DNA from 3 places in the Cytobacillus sp. GQ23 genome. Region 1 is predicted to be linked to each of the others. Evidence: riboswitches for the same ligand, from Rfam matches in the RefSeq annotation. Region 1 holds a riboswitch; each other region holds the start of a gene.

The links. Region 1 has a riboswitch for thiamine pyrophosphate ahead of AC6CHU_RS12980 (ABC transporter substrate-binding protein). Riboswitches for the same ligand answer to the same signal wherever they lie in the genome.
Region 2: it holds a riboswitch for thiamine pyrophosphate, as region 1 does, so the genes downstream of both, AC6CHU_RS23260 (thiamine phosphate synthase) here and AC6CHU_RS12980 (ABC transporter substrate-binding protein) in region 1, are expected to answer to the same signal.
Region 3: it holds a riboswitch for thiamine pyrophosphate, as region 1 does, so the genes downstream of both, tenA (thiaminase II) here and AC6CHU_RS12980 (ABC transporter substrate-binding protein) in region 1, are expected to answer to the same signal.

The regions. Positions count from the first base shown of each region.
Region 1 is NZ_JCAXER010000014.1:20,480-24,685, forward strand. It holds gene tatA (twin-arginine translocase TatA/TatE family subunit) at 1-151, opposite strand, end outside; gene AC6CHU_RS12970 (NAD-dependent deacylase) at 262-984, opposite strand; gene AC6CHU_RS12975 (YkvA family protein) at 1,133-1,546, shown strand; TPP riboswitch at 1,624-1,732, shown strand; gene AC6CHU_RS12980 (ABC transporter substrate-binding protein) at 1,843-2,841, shown strand; gene AC6CHU_RS12985 (thiamine-binding protein) at 2,856-3,149, shown strand; gene AC6CHU_RS12990 (ABC transporter permease) at 3,146-3,913, shown strand; gene AC6CHU_RS12995 (ABC transporter ATP-binding protein) at 3,910-4,206, shown strand, end outside.
Region 2 is NZ_JCAXER010000037.1:11,253-15,458, forward strand. It holds gene AC6CHU_RS23250 (hypothetical protein) at 1-29, shown strand, start outside; TPP riboswitch at 240-354, shown strand; gene thiC (phosphomethylpyrimidine synthase ThiC) at 481-2,265, shown strand; TPP riboswitch at 2,288-2,398, shown strand; gene AC6CHU_RS23260 (thiamine phosphate synthase) at 2,484-3,092, shown strand; gene thiO (glycine oxidase ThiO) at 3,092-4,206, shown strand, end outside.
Region 3 is NZ_JCAXER010000013.1:92,552-96,757, reverse strand. It holds gene gvpQ (gas vesicle protein GvpQ) at 1-380, opposite strand, end outside; gene AC6CHU_RS12645 (gas vesicle protein GvpP) at 417-923, opposite strand; gene gvpA (gas vesicle structural protein GvpA) at 965-1,225, opposite strand; gene tenA (thiaminase II) at 1,582-2,271, opposite strand; TPP riboswitch at 2,330-2,432, opposite strand; gene thiW (energy coupling factor transporter S component ThiW) at 2,583-3,074, opposite strand; TPP riboswitch at 3,188-3,303, opposite strand; gene AC6CHU_RS12625 (alpha-hydroxy-acid oxidizing protein) at 3,531-4,206, opposite strand, start outside.

The sequences.
Region 1 (4,206 bases):
CATCTTTAGTGAGATCACGAGTAGATTTCTTAAATTCCTTTAAAGTTTCCCCGAATGCTCTCCCTATTTCGGGAAGTTTTTTAGGCCCAAAAATAATAAGAGCCAGAACGAGGATGAGAATTAAGCCTGGAATTCCGATGTTTGATAACATGCTGAACACTCCTTATATATCATATCGCTTGAAGCGGTAGTAATCATGTTCACTGTCTATTATAGGGGACTTGCTCAAAAAATCATAGTACGAGACTTATTATAAGATACTCATTCTCCCGCTGTTAAAAGGCCATCTAGTTCTTCGAGTACGTCACCAATTTTGCGGTCATGGATTACTTCATCTGCATAAAAGTCAAAATCAGTGGGTTCCATATTAATTATCACCAGTTTTGCTCCGTTTTGTTTCGCTATCAGCGGAAACTGATTTGCCGGGGTCACAGTCAAGGATGATCCCAGTACAATAAATAGTTCTGCCTTGTCTGATTCATCTGCCGCAAAATCTAATGCCTGCTCCGGCAGCATTTCTCCAAACAGAACTACTGAAGGACGAAGCATTCCCCCGCAATTACATTGAGTATGCCCATGCAAATAACCCTCGCTTGGGAACACTTCTTTACATTCCTGGCAGTGGAGTGTCTGCAGATTACCATGAAGCTCTGATACATTTTTACTGCCAGCAAGCCGATGAAATCCATCAACGTTTTGAGTTATAATACTCTTTATCATGCCTCTCTTTTCCCAATCAGCAAGAATATAATGGCCTTTATGAGGATTACACTCTTTCAGTCCGATTACCCTGTGCCGATAAAAATCTATAAATTCATTCACATTTTGATTTAATGCTTCCGTACTGGCAATTTTTCCAGGATCTTTCCCGTTCCATAATCCATTGTTGGCTGACCTGAAATCAGGCAGCCCGCTTTCCGTTGACATCCCTGCTCCAGTTAGTATTACTGTATATTTTGATTCCTTCAGCCATTTTTCAATCATAAATACCAGCTCCCACTAAATATATTGATACAGCTTAATGCTTATTTCCATTTTTTTCTTCAGGTTAAATGTTTATGTCATGTCACGTATGCGGTAAATAATAGAATTATAACTGTTTACCCGAATTATCAATATAGGAGTGATGGCTATGCCTGAAATAGAAACGAAAGACTATAAGGATGGCTATAAAAAATTTTCTTCCAGGGCAAAACGCTACGCAGAGGATCCCGAAAAAACGAAAGGACTGCTAAAAAAGGCGACACTTAAAGCAGATAAAAACAAATCCTCATTAAATGATATATGGGAAAAGTTTCAGCTGCTTATTGATTTAGTCAGGGCATGGTCAAAAGGTGATTACCGGCATATCTCCAAAAAATCAATTATCTTTATTATTGCTTCCATTCTATACTTTGTTTCCCCTATCGACCTGGTTCCAGACTTTTTAATTGGAATGGGGATTTTGGATGACGCAGCAGTACTGGGCTTTGCCGTCAGTCAAATATCAGGGGAGCTTGAGAAATTCAAAACCTGGAAAGACAGCAGGACAATTGAAATGAAATAAATTTCAAATGCTGTCCTTTTTTATATTGTCTGCTATAATAATGATGGAAAGTATTCATGTCTGTTAAAATTATATAGCAAGAAATGTAGGGGAACCGGTGTGCCGGTTGAGACTTCATCCTTAAGATGCTGACCCTTTGAACCTGATCTGGCTAATACCGGCGTAGGGAACATATTCTTAAACATCATAAATGTTTTTTTATATGCGTCCCGGTATTATGCCGGGGCGTTTTTTAATTTTCAGGGCAGACTAATACCCACTTTCCTTACTACATAAAAGCTTTTGGAGGTTTCATTATGAAAAAATGTATAGCTGCTATTTCTGCGCTTCTTCTGCTGCTTACCGGATGTGCCGGCAGCGGCCAGACTGGAAAAGAAGATGCAGGCAGCAAACAAGAATTGAAAAAGGTTACTGTCGTTCTGGATTGGACACCCAATACCAATCATACCGGCTTATACGCCGCAAAGGAAAAAGGCTATTTTAAAGAAGAAGGACTTGATGTCGAAATCATCATGCCAGGTGAGGCAGGAGCAGATCAATTGACCGCATCAGGCAAGGCAGATTTCGGTGTCAGCTATCAGGAAAGCATTACGGAAGCGCGGGTACAGGGTGTGCCACTGGTTTCAATAGCTGCTGTCATTCAGCACAATACTTCCGGTTTTGCATCCCCTGCTGAAAAAAATATTAAATCGCCGAAAGATTTTGAAGGAAAAACTTATGGCGGCTGGGGGGCACCTGTAGAAAAATCAGTAATTGACTCTCTAATGAAAAAGGAAAATGCTGATGTCGATAAAGTGTCAATTGTGAACATGGGAGATGCAGACTTTTTTACAGCCGTTAAAAGAGATATAGACTTCGCATGGATTTATTACGGATGGACAGGTGTAGAAGCTGAGCTTCGAGGGGAAAAGATTAATATGGTCTACCTTACAGACTACTCTGATAAACTGGATTACTACACGCCTGTACTGGCAACTAGTGAAAAAATGATTGCAGATGATCCGGAGACTGTCAAAGCATTTGTAAAAGCAGCAGCCAAAGGATATGAATTTGCAATCAACGAACCTGGCGAAGCAGCTGATATTTTGTTAAAGCATGCTCCTGACCTTGACAGTGACTTGGTCAAAAAGAGCCAGGAGTGGCTATCTCCGCGCTATCAGGATGATGCTTCCAGATGGGGAGAACAAAAGCTTGAAGTCTGGGAAAACTATGCACACTGGATGCATGAAAATGGTCTTTTAGAAAAAGAATTAGATGCCGGCAAAGCATTTACAAATGACTTCCTGCCGGAATAAGGGGAGTTTATAAAATGGCAAACGCACTTGTAAGCATTCAAATCATACCAAAAACAAAAGATGGGGAAAATGTTATACCATATGTTGATGAAGCAATCAGTGTCATTCAGCAATCGGGTGTTAAATACGAAGTTCATCCCCTGGAAACAACGATGGAAGGCGATTTAGAACATTTATTAAAAATCATTGCTGACATGAACAGAAAAATGATTGAAAAAGGAAGCAGCAATGTCATTTCACAGGTTAAGATCCTATATCAGCCTGCTGGAATTCAAATGAGTGATTTAACGGAGAAGTACCGTTCATGATCAGTGCAGTCAGAAAAGGATGGAGGCCGGCAGCGGTTCTCCTTCTTTTATTCATTTTTTGGGAGCTGGCGGTGAATCTGGCAGATGTCCCATCTTGGCTGCTTCCTCCCCCGACAGACATTATTCAGGAGGCGTTTTTAGGCTGGGAGGGCTTCCGCCTGCATCTTCAATCGACAATCCTGCTTTCACTATGGGGATTTGGCATAGGCACTGTCATTGGATTACTAACAGCTGTGATACTGCATTTATTGCCTTTTATTAGGGAGTCTGTTTACCCGCTTCTTATCCTTTCTCAAAATGTGCCAATAATTGTTCTGGCTCCTTTACTGGTTGTATGGTTCGGATTTGGCATACTGCCAAAGCTTATTGTCATTACGCTGGTATGCTTCTTCCCGATTACTGTTGCAGCATTGGATGGTTTTCGGCAAACACCGGGAGAACTCAGGCATTATATGCTGATGGCAGGGGCGAGCAGCGGACAGCTATTTTGGAAGCTGGAGCTCCCCCATTCCCTTCCATCTTTATTTTCAGGCCTAAAAATCTCTGCAACCTATAGTGTGATGGGTGCTGTCATATCTGAATGGCTTGGAGCTAAAGCCGGAATAGGGGTTTATATGACCCTAGCCTCTTCCTCATTTCGGACAGACCGTGTTTTTGTAGCCATTTTTGCGATTATGCTGTTAAGTTTGCTCCTTTTTGGAGCCATTTTACTGGCTGAACGTTTGCTTATTAAATGGAAGTCCCAGGAGAGTGGCAGGAAATGATACAATTATCGGTTAATTCTATATCGAAAAGTTTTGATTCCAATCAAGTATTAAACAATTTAAGCTTTCAAGTAAATGAAGGTGAATTTGTTTCGATTCTTGGTCCATCCGGCAGCGGAAAAAGCACTATATTCAACCTGATTGGCGGTATGCTCCTGCCAGATGAAGGTTCCATTAAGCTTGGGAATACAGAAATCAGCGGAAAACGCGGTTCAATTAGCTATATGCCCCAGACACCTTCCCTGATGCCATGGAGAACCATCCTCCAGAATGTTAAGCTTGGCCAGGAAATT
Region 2 (4,206 bases), on a different contig from region 1:
TGAACGAAGGGGGTTCAGAAGAGAATTAAATGATGCTGCACATCTTAAATTTATGGAAAAACGTCTGCTTATGTCAGGCGTTTTTATGTTTTTTTTAGAATTTGAATGTCTAATCAGAAATGCCGCAGGGCATTTAGGAGAAGGATCCATGCGTGAAAAGGTGAAAGCTTTTTGATTCACGTTTGCAGAAATACCTTTTATTTGTTTTCTGAATTATGTATACTAAAGTAGAATTAAATAGTAATAACTAGGGGTGCCCAATAGCTTGGGCTGAGAGAGAAACGCGCTAAAGTTTCTTGACTCTTTGGACCTGATCTGGATTATACCAGCGTGGGGAAGTTAGAATGTGCAAAAGTTTCTTTGTGCAAAGACATCTGCGGTTAAGCCGGTCCATCATTATGTGGACCGGCTTTTTTACATATCCGGCACTTCCCGGTTCCAGGTCTCGTCCCTATATTTTTGAATAAGGGAGAGATAACAATGACTGCAAGTTCATTAAATCATGAAAGTATTTCTATTATGTCGAGCTTTACTGGCAGCAGGAAAATCTATGTGGAAGGATCGAGACCTGACATAAAGGTTCCGATGCGTGAGATAGAATTAAGTCCCACCACCGGAAGTTTTGGTCAGCAAGTAAATGAGCCGGTTCGCGTCTATGATACGAGCGGCCCTTATACAGACCCTCAGCATACGGCAAATCTAAAAAAAGGGCTTCCTCCTATAAGAAGCCGGTGGATTCAAGAACGCGAAGATGTAGAAGAATATGATGGGCGGAAAATAAAGCCCGAGGACAACGGCTACCTTAATGAAGATGATCCGCGTGCTAATCATAAACTTTTTCCATGTCTATCCCGCAAGCCACTGAAAGCAATAAAAGGGAAAAATGTCACCCAGCTTCACTATGCAAAAAAAGGGATCATAACACCGGAGATGGAGTTTATAGCTATTCGGGAAAATATGGAACCGGAATTTGTTCGGTCCGAAGTAGCGAGAGGACGTGCCATTATTCCTTCTAATATCAATCATCCTGAGACAGAGCCAATGATAATCGGACGGAATTTCCATGTGAAGATTAATGCGAACATTGGAAACTCAGCAGTCTCATCTTCTATTGAAGAAGAGGTTGAGAAGATGACATGGGCCACACGCTGGGGAGCAGATACAATTATGGATCTATCAACTGGCAAAAATATTCACACAACACGTGAATGGATTATCAGAAATTCTGCTGTTCCTGTTGGGACGGTGCCGATATATCAAGCTTTGGAGAAGGTGAATGGAATTGCTGAGGACCTCACATGGGAAGTGTATAGGGATACGTTAATCGAACAGGCAGAGCAGGGTGTTGATTATTTTACAATACATGCAGGTGTCCTTTTGCGTTATGTACCGCTTACTGCCAAAAGGCTGACTGGAATTGTGTCCAGAGGCGGGTCCATCATGGCCCAATGGTGTCTGCACCATCATAAAGAGAACTTTTTATATACACACTTTGAAGAAATCTGCGAAATCATGAAAGCTTATGATGTGGCCTTCTCCTTAGGGGATGGACTCCGGCCGGGATCGATTGCAGATGCAAATGACGAGGCTCAGTTTGCGGAGCTCGAAACACTTGGTGAGCTGACGAAAATTGCCTGGGATCACGATGTGCAGGTAATGGTCGAGGGACCCGGCCATGTTCCCATGCATTTAATCAAGGAGAATATGGATAAGCAATTGGAAATCTGTAAAGAAGCACCATTCTACACGCTTGGGCCTCTTACGACAGATATAGCTCCGGGCTATGATCATATTACCTCTGCCATCGGGGCTGCCATGATAGGCTGGTATGGAACAGCGATGCTTTGCTATGTCACCCCTAAAGAACATTTGGGTTTGCCAAATAGAGACGATGTGCGTGAAGGCGTCATTACGTATAAAATTGCCGCTCATGCAGCAGATTTGGCAAAGGGGCATCCTGGTGCGCAAAAAAGGGACGATGCCCTGTCAAAAGCCCGTTTTGAATTCCGCTGGAGAGATCAATTCAACCTCTCATTGGATCCTGAGCGGGCATTGGAATTCCATGATGAAACCCTTCCGGCTGAAGGGGCAAAAACCGCTCATTTCTGCTCCATGTGCGGGCCAAAATTCTGCAGCATGAGAATTTCGCAGGATATCCGGAATTATGCAAAAGAGCATCAGATTGGAACCAGCGAATCGATACAGAAGGGCATGGAAGAAAAAGCTGAGGAATTTAATAAGGCCGGTGGAAACATTTATCAGTAGTCTTTTTATAGTTTAATAGAATGATATCCGCTGGGGGTGCCTGTTTGAAGGCTGAGATTAAAGCAAAGGCTTTAAGACCCTTGGAACCTGATCTGGCTAAAATACCAGCGTAGGGAAGTGGAGGATCGGGTCTGAATTCTATGGCTCATACCCCCGCTTTCTATTTAGAAGGTGGTTTTTTATTGCAAAAAAATCTAAAAAACTTAGGGGCGACTGCTATGAAAAAACAGCTGCATGTTATATCTGATGGAAAGCTATCTCCAGTGGCCTTCGCTGAAATGGCAGTTGAACTTGAACCCTTTACGGATCGCTTTCATTTAAGGGAAAAACATCGAACATCAAGGGAGTTATATGAAGCAGCAGAGCACCTTCTTAAAAAGGGTATTCCAGTTAGAAAAATCATTATAAATGATCGCGCCGATGTTGCCTGGGCGTTTAAAGCGGGTGTGCATCTTGCTTATCACAGTCTGCCGGCTGATATTGTAAAAATGCGTTTTCCGGATGTACCTGTCGGCTGTTCTGTACATTCACTTGAGGCTGCTGAAGAGGCTGCCAAACAGGGGGCTGATTATCTCCTGTATGGGCATATATTCGAAACAGACTCCAAGAAGGGAATCCCGCCAAGGGGCACGGGGTCTTTGGAGGCTCTAAAAAAGGCAGTAGACATTCCGGTATTGGCAATTGGAGGCATTAAACCAGAGAACGTACTTGAAGTCCTGGAGGCAGGGGCAGATGGCATTGCTGTCATGTCAGGGATATTGCAGGCAAAGGAGCCTGCGGAGGCAGCAAAGCTCTTTTCAAAAATGTTAAATGAGGAGGGGATATGATGAGGAAAAGGTTTGACGCCGTTATAATCGGCGGAGGCATTAATGGCAGCTCCATTGCTTTTCAACTGGCAAAAAGAGGGTATAAAGTGGCTGTTTTGGATAAGGGAAAAATAGCTGGTAAGGCTTCCGGGGCGGCTGCTGGAATTTTAGGAGCGCAAACGGAACTGACCGAAGACGGCCCGCTGTTCCAGCTCGCATGCAAAAGCCGCTCCATGTACCGGACCCTGATTCCTGAACTGGAAGAGTTATCACAAGTGCATATCGGCTATCAAAATAAGGGTGTATATAGAGTGGCAGATAATATTGCAGAGGAGATGAGTTTAAAAAGATTAGTAGAAAGCCAGCAAAAAGCGGGAGAGGATGCCGAATGGTTTTCCATTGATGACCTGATTAAACGTGAACCATTCGTATCAGCCAAATTAAGGGGTGCGATGTATATACCGAATGATGGACAGGTACAGGCATATGAATTATCCCTTGCCTTTGCAAAAGCTTCAATGACCCTCGGCGCAGAAATTTTTGAGTATACACAGGTAACAGATTTTATTTTAAAAGGTGAAAGGGTGTATGGGGTTAGAACCAGCCAGGGAGAATTTCTGGCTGATTCCGTTATCGTTGCTTCCGGTGCCTGGAGCAGGGAGATTCTTGAAAGAACGGGCCTTGTGCTGCCCATTATTCCGGTTAAAGGCGAGTGCTTCTCGGTCAAGGCTGATAAAACGCTTGTACAAGGGACGATCTTTTCACACGGATGTTATATCGTTCCCAAGCAATCCGGAAGGCTGGTAGTTGGGGCAACGGTTAAAGCAAACTCATTTGATGAAAAGGTGACCGTTGAGGGTATTTCCCAGCTGATGGAAAAGGCTCAAAACCTGGTGCCGGATATCGCGAATGCAGAATGGGAACGAGCCTGGACAGGAATTCGCCCGCAATCGGCTGATGGGCAGCCTTTTTTGGGACAACATCCAGTCATTGATGGGTTATATATTGCAGCGGGGCATTTCCGCAATGGGATCCTCCTCGCTCCGGCAACAGGAGAGCTGATGGCAGACATCCTCGAAGGCAGGACGGAGAAGCCTAACCCGTTTGAGCTGTCCCGCCTTGAATATTTAGACCA
Region 3 (4,206 bases), on a different contig from region 1:
CCGCTGACGCTTTTGAGATTTTTGACACCTTTTACTTTTCTCTTATCGTCATGTTTATCTTCATTTGCTGAAGACATTTTCTCTTGGAAGCTTTCCCCGGCTTCAACAACCTTTCCCAGCTTCTCTCTTGCAGAAAGCAATACTTCCTGGGTTTTTTCTTTTGCTTCTCCTGCTTTTTCATGGACATTATCGGCAAAATCGTCTCGTGCACTCTCCAGCTTCTCGGTAAATTCTTCTCCTTTGTTCTGAATACTTTCTGTGATTTTCTCCTTTGCCTTTTCCGCTACTACTTCCTTTGCTTTTTCTTTCAGCGGCTCCGGGGCACGCTTAATCGCACTTTTTGCAATCTTTTTAACGACTTTCCTTACTCTTTTGTCCATCTAAATCACCCCGGTTCATAAAAAAAAGACTTATTGTTACTTGGATTCCACCAGATCGTTCAACATATTTTCAATTCTTTGCAGACGTTCATTTAAGTGTTTGTTCTCTTCCTTGATTTCCTGATACTTCTCATCTCCTCCGCGATCCTTTTTAGGAGAAAGAAGTCCGTCCTCAATTTTACTCAGATAACCCTCAGCTAAATGTTTAACACTGTTTTGTGCTTGCCCGGCAAGAAGCTCCTGGGCCGTCTTTTTAAATTCCTTTCCTGCAACCTTTACAAATTCAGAATCGCTTAAGTTTGAAATGATTTTTTTGCTCGTCTGAGGATTCGCAAGCAACCCTATTCCTGCTCCTACAACCCCGCCCACAATAGCCAGATTCATAGAAAAGTTAGAGCCTTCCTTCTTTTCTTTCAATTCATTGCCGTTTTCGGCTTGCTCATTTTCTTCGCTGCACTGATTTACTTCCTGATTTTGTGTTGCTTCACTGCTCTGATTATTAATTTCATTTCCTGTCTGATTGTTTGCTTCTTGATTTTCCATGTTTACTGCCTCATTTCTTTTTAATGTTTAATTTTTTTTCTCTATACGCTAAATTGCGGTTTCTGATTTTGTCCTCTATCCATAAGGCCATCCTCTTGCACTTCATCTGTTAATAAACCAACCGCTTCAGCATAGCGCAGCCACGTATCCACACTGGCAATGACCACTCGCGCTTCAACTGTCAGAATTTCGATCCCGACAAGAGAAACTCTCACAAATGCATCAATCACAATTCCTTTGTCTAAGATCCTGTCTATAACTTCTGCAAGGCTGGAGCTATCCGTACTTTTTTGAACACTCATATTTCCATCTCCTTTCGGCTTTTGCATAGCGGGACGATGTACGAGTAAATTTAGGGTTTAAGTTATAAATACCTTCAGGCCAGAAGGTTAAAACGGGGCATAAATTACCATTCCCAATCTTTTCTTGAAATTTTTCATCACTTCGCTTTCCAGTAATATTAGAAAGTGATTAAACATCCGTTTCTGAGTATCAACCGTTTGATTATTACAATTTCATTACATTCGTTTAGAGCCACTCTTTGAGCATTTTTAAACGTTTTTTATAACAAAAAAGAGGCGCACTATTTAGTGCACCCCCTACTATGAATTTTAATTTTCGAAACACCTGCAGTAAGAGCTTCAGGCAAATAATGGTTTTATGAAGTTGCTGCCGGAATGCCTGCCGGCCACTTTTCACAGGTATAAGCCATCTCCCAGAAACCAAGCTCCAGCTGGCAGCTTTTCCGGAAAGCATCCTTCATCCGCTGTCTTTCTTCCGGTGATGCCCCTTCAGCAAGCTCATCCAAACGGTTTCTCATATTCATGGTCACCGCTTCGACTCTTAGATTTGCATAAAATGAGATCCATGGATAAAACGGATGGTTCTCATCTGGCTCATATTGCTTCATGAGCTCAAGCCCAATCTCCCAATATGTCCATGGACAAGGCAATAATGCAGCGAGGATTTCACCCATTCCGCCTGTGTGGGCATGATACATCATATGTTTTACATAATGATCAGCTGTCGGAGGGAGCGGATACCCCTGCAATGCTTCATAATCTACCCCAATCTGCTGGCAGAAATTATGATGAGGATGCACTTCGCTGTTCAATACAAATTCTATCTGCTGATTAAAATAAGCAATATCCTTGCGCTCCGCAGATTTTGAAATGGCAATCCCATAAATATGCATGAATGCATTCAAATACTCAAAGTCCGCTTTAATGTAATGAGCAAGCGCCTCTTTCGGCACATCTCCTCTCCCAATGCCCTGGACAAATGGGTGCTCAAATATCATCTGAAATAAATCTTCATTTTCTTTGCGCAAAATCTCTGAAAAAGTCATAAAAAATAGCCTCCTATTAAACTCAGAAGCTGCCGGGGAAAAAGCATGAGGATTTAGATTGAGGTCCTCACTGCTTCCCTGCGCTGGCATTATCCAGATCAGGTTCCAAGGGACAAAGGAAAAAGCTCCTTATCTCAGCCGTAGCGCCCCTAGCAGTTTTCTAACGTTTTTAATTGTTTTTTACCTAGCTTGAAGTTTTCCTCTCATAACTTTGGGATATCGCTATAAATCCGTGAAAAATGCTCATAAAGTCAGGTTATTCTTCTGGAATTCCTCGTCCTGAGCATACCCAACCGCATTCCATCCCAAAATCATCCCATTGCTCGAATCAGATTTTTCTCTTTAACCTTCGCCAATACCATCCAGCCTATCGCCGCACCGGCAATGCTGCTGATCAGAAACGGCGGCATGAAGAAGAATGCACCAGCTGAACTGCCCATGAGAAGCTTTGCGTACGGAACGGCAAACAATGCACCAATTATGCCGGTGCCCACTACCTCTCCAATGGCAGCCCATATTTTCCGTCTGAATTTCAAATAAAGAACACCAGCCAAAAACGCACCGATCATTCCGCCTGGGAACGCAAGCAGCGTCCCGAATCCAAGCAAATTACGCAGCAATGCAATCATAAAAGCGACAGCTGCTGCCGGCAGGGGACCAAGTGTCACCGCTGCCAATACATTTACCGCATGCTGGACCGGATAGGCCTTAGCTGCTCCTGCGGGAAACCAGAGCAAATGGGATCCGAGTGTCCCTATTGCTACAAATAAAGCCATCGCAGTTAACAATCGGGTTTTGTTCATCTATACCTCCTTTCTAAAAGGGCAGCCTGATTGCTTATCAGGATGAGAAGTATGTATACAAAAAAGCCAGATCCCGACAAGGACCTGGCTTGGTTAAAGTAAATGAATCGACATATAGTCAAATCCTACTTCCCTCCGCTGGCATTAACCAGATCAGGTCCATAAGAGTCGGAAAGCTATACGCGCTTTCCTCTCAGCCCACGCATTCGGGGCACCCCTAGTAGTTACATAGATATTTAATTTGATAAGCTACTTCAAGCTTATCAAATTATTCCGTCAATGTCATCAATCTTTTCGCTTATATACTTTTCTTGATGGATTGAATTAAGCGCTCATCATTTTCTGCTGCGGAGCTTTGAACAGATTCGTCATTAATTAGCGCAATAGGCTTGTCCGTTTTCATTTTGGCTCTTTTTCATAGACTATAATTTTTCATGGCAGGAAGTTTGATAACACTTAATACTTCATTCGAATTAGCTGCAGACCGGCAATATCCTTTAAGCTCCCTACCCCTGCCAGGGAAAGCGACACTTTTGTTTCTTCTATAAAGTTGGCAAGTACTTTTTCAACTCCAGCCTGCCCGCCAATGGCCAGGCCATACACATACGGCCTCCCCAGGCAAACGGCGTCGGCTCCCAGCGCCAGAGCTTTAACCACATCTGAACCTCGTCGAATGCCGCTGTCAAACAAAACCGGGATCCGCCCTTTAACTTCCTTCGCAATCGGTCCGAGCGCATCAATCGCCGCAATCACTCCATCAAGCTGTCTGCCGCCATGATTGGAGACAATGATTCCATCTATCCCTCTTTCAACGGCCAGCCCGGCATCTTCAGGGTGGAGAATGCCCTTTAATAAAATGGGCAGGCTTGTTTTCTCCTTTAATCTCGCAATATGCTCCCAGCTTAATGTTGGATGATGAATATTATTAAGGATTCCCTGTACGATATCGCCATCCTGGAGAGAGGCCATAAAGACTGGATCACTTTCATAATTAGCTTTTCCATAGCCAAGCTTTAAGGGGGAAAAGTTATTTCTTAGATCAGCCTCCCTCCATCCCATCATCACCGTATCAACCGTTAACACAATGGCCTCATACCCCGCTTCCTCCGCGCGCCGGACCATGCTGAACGAT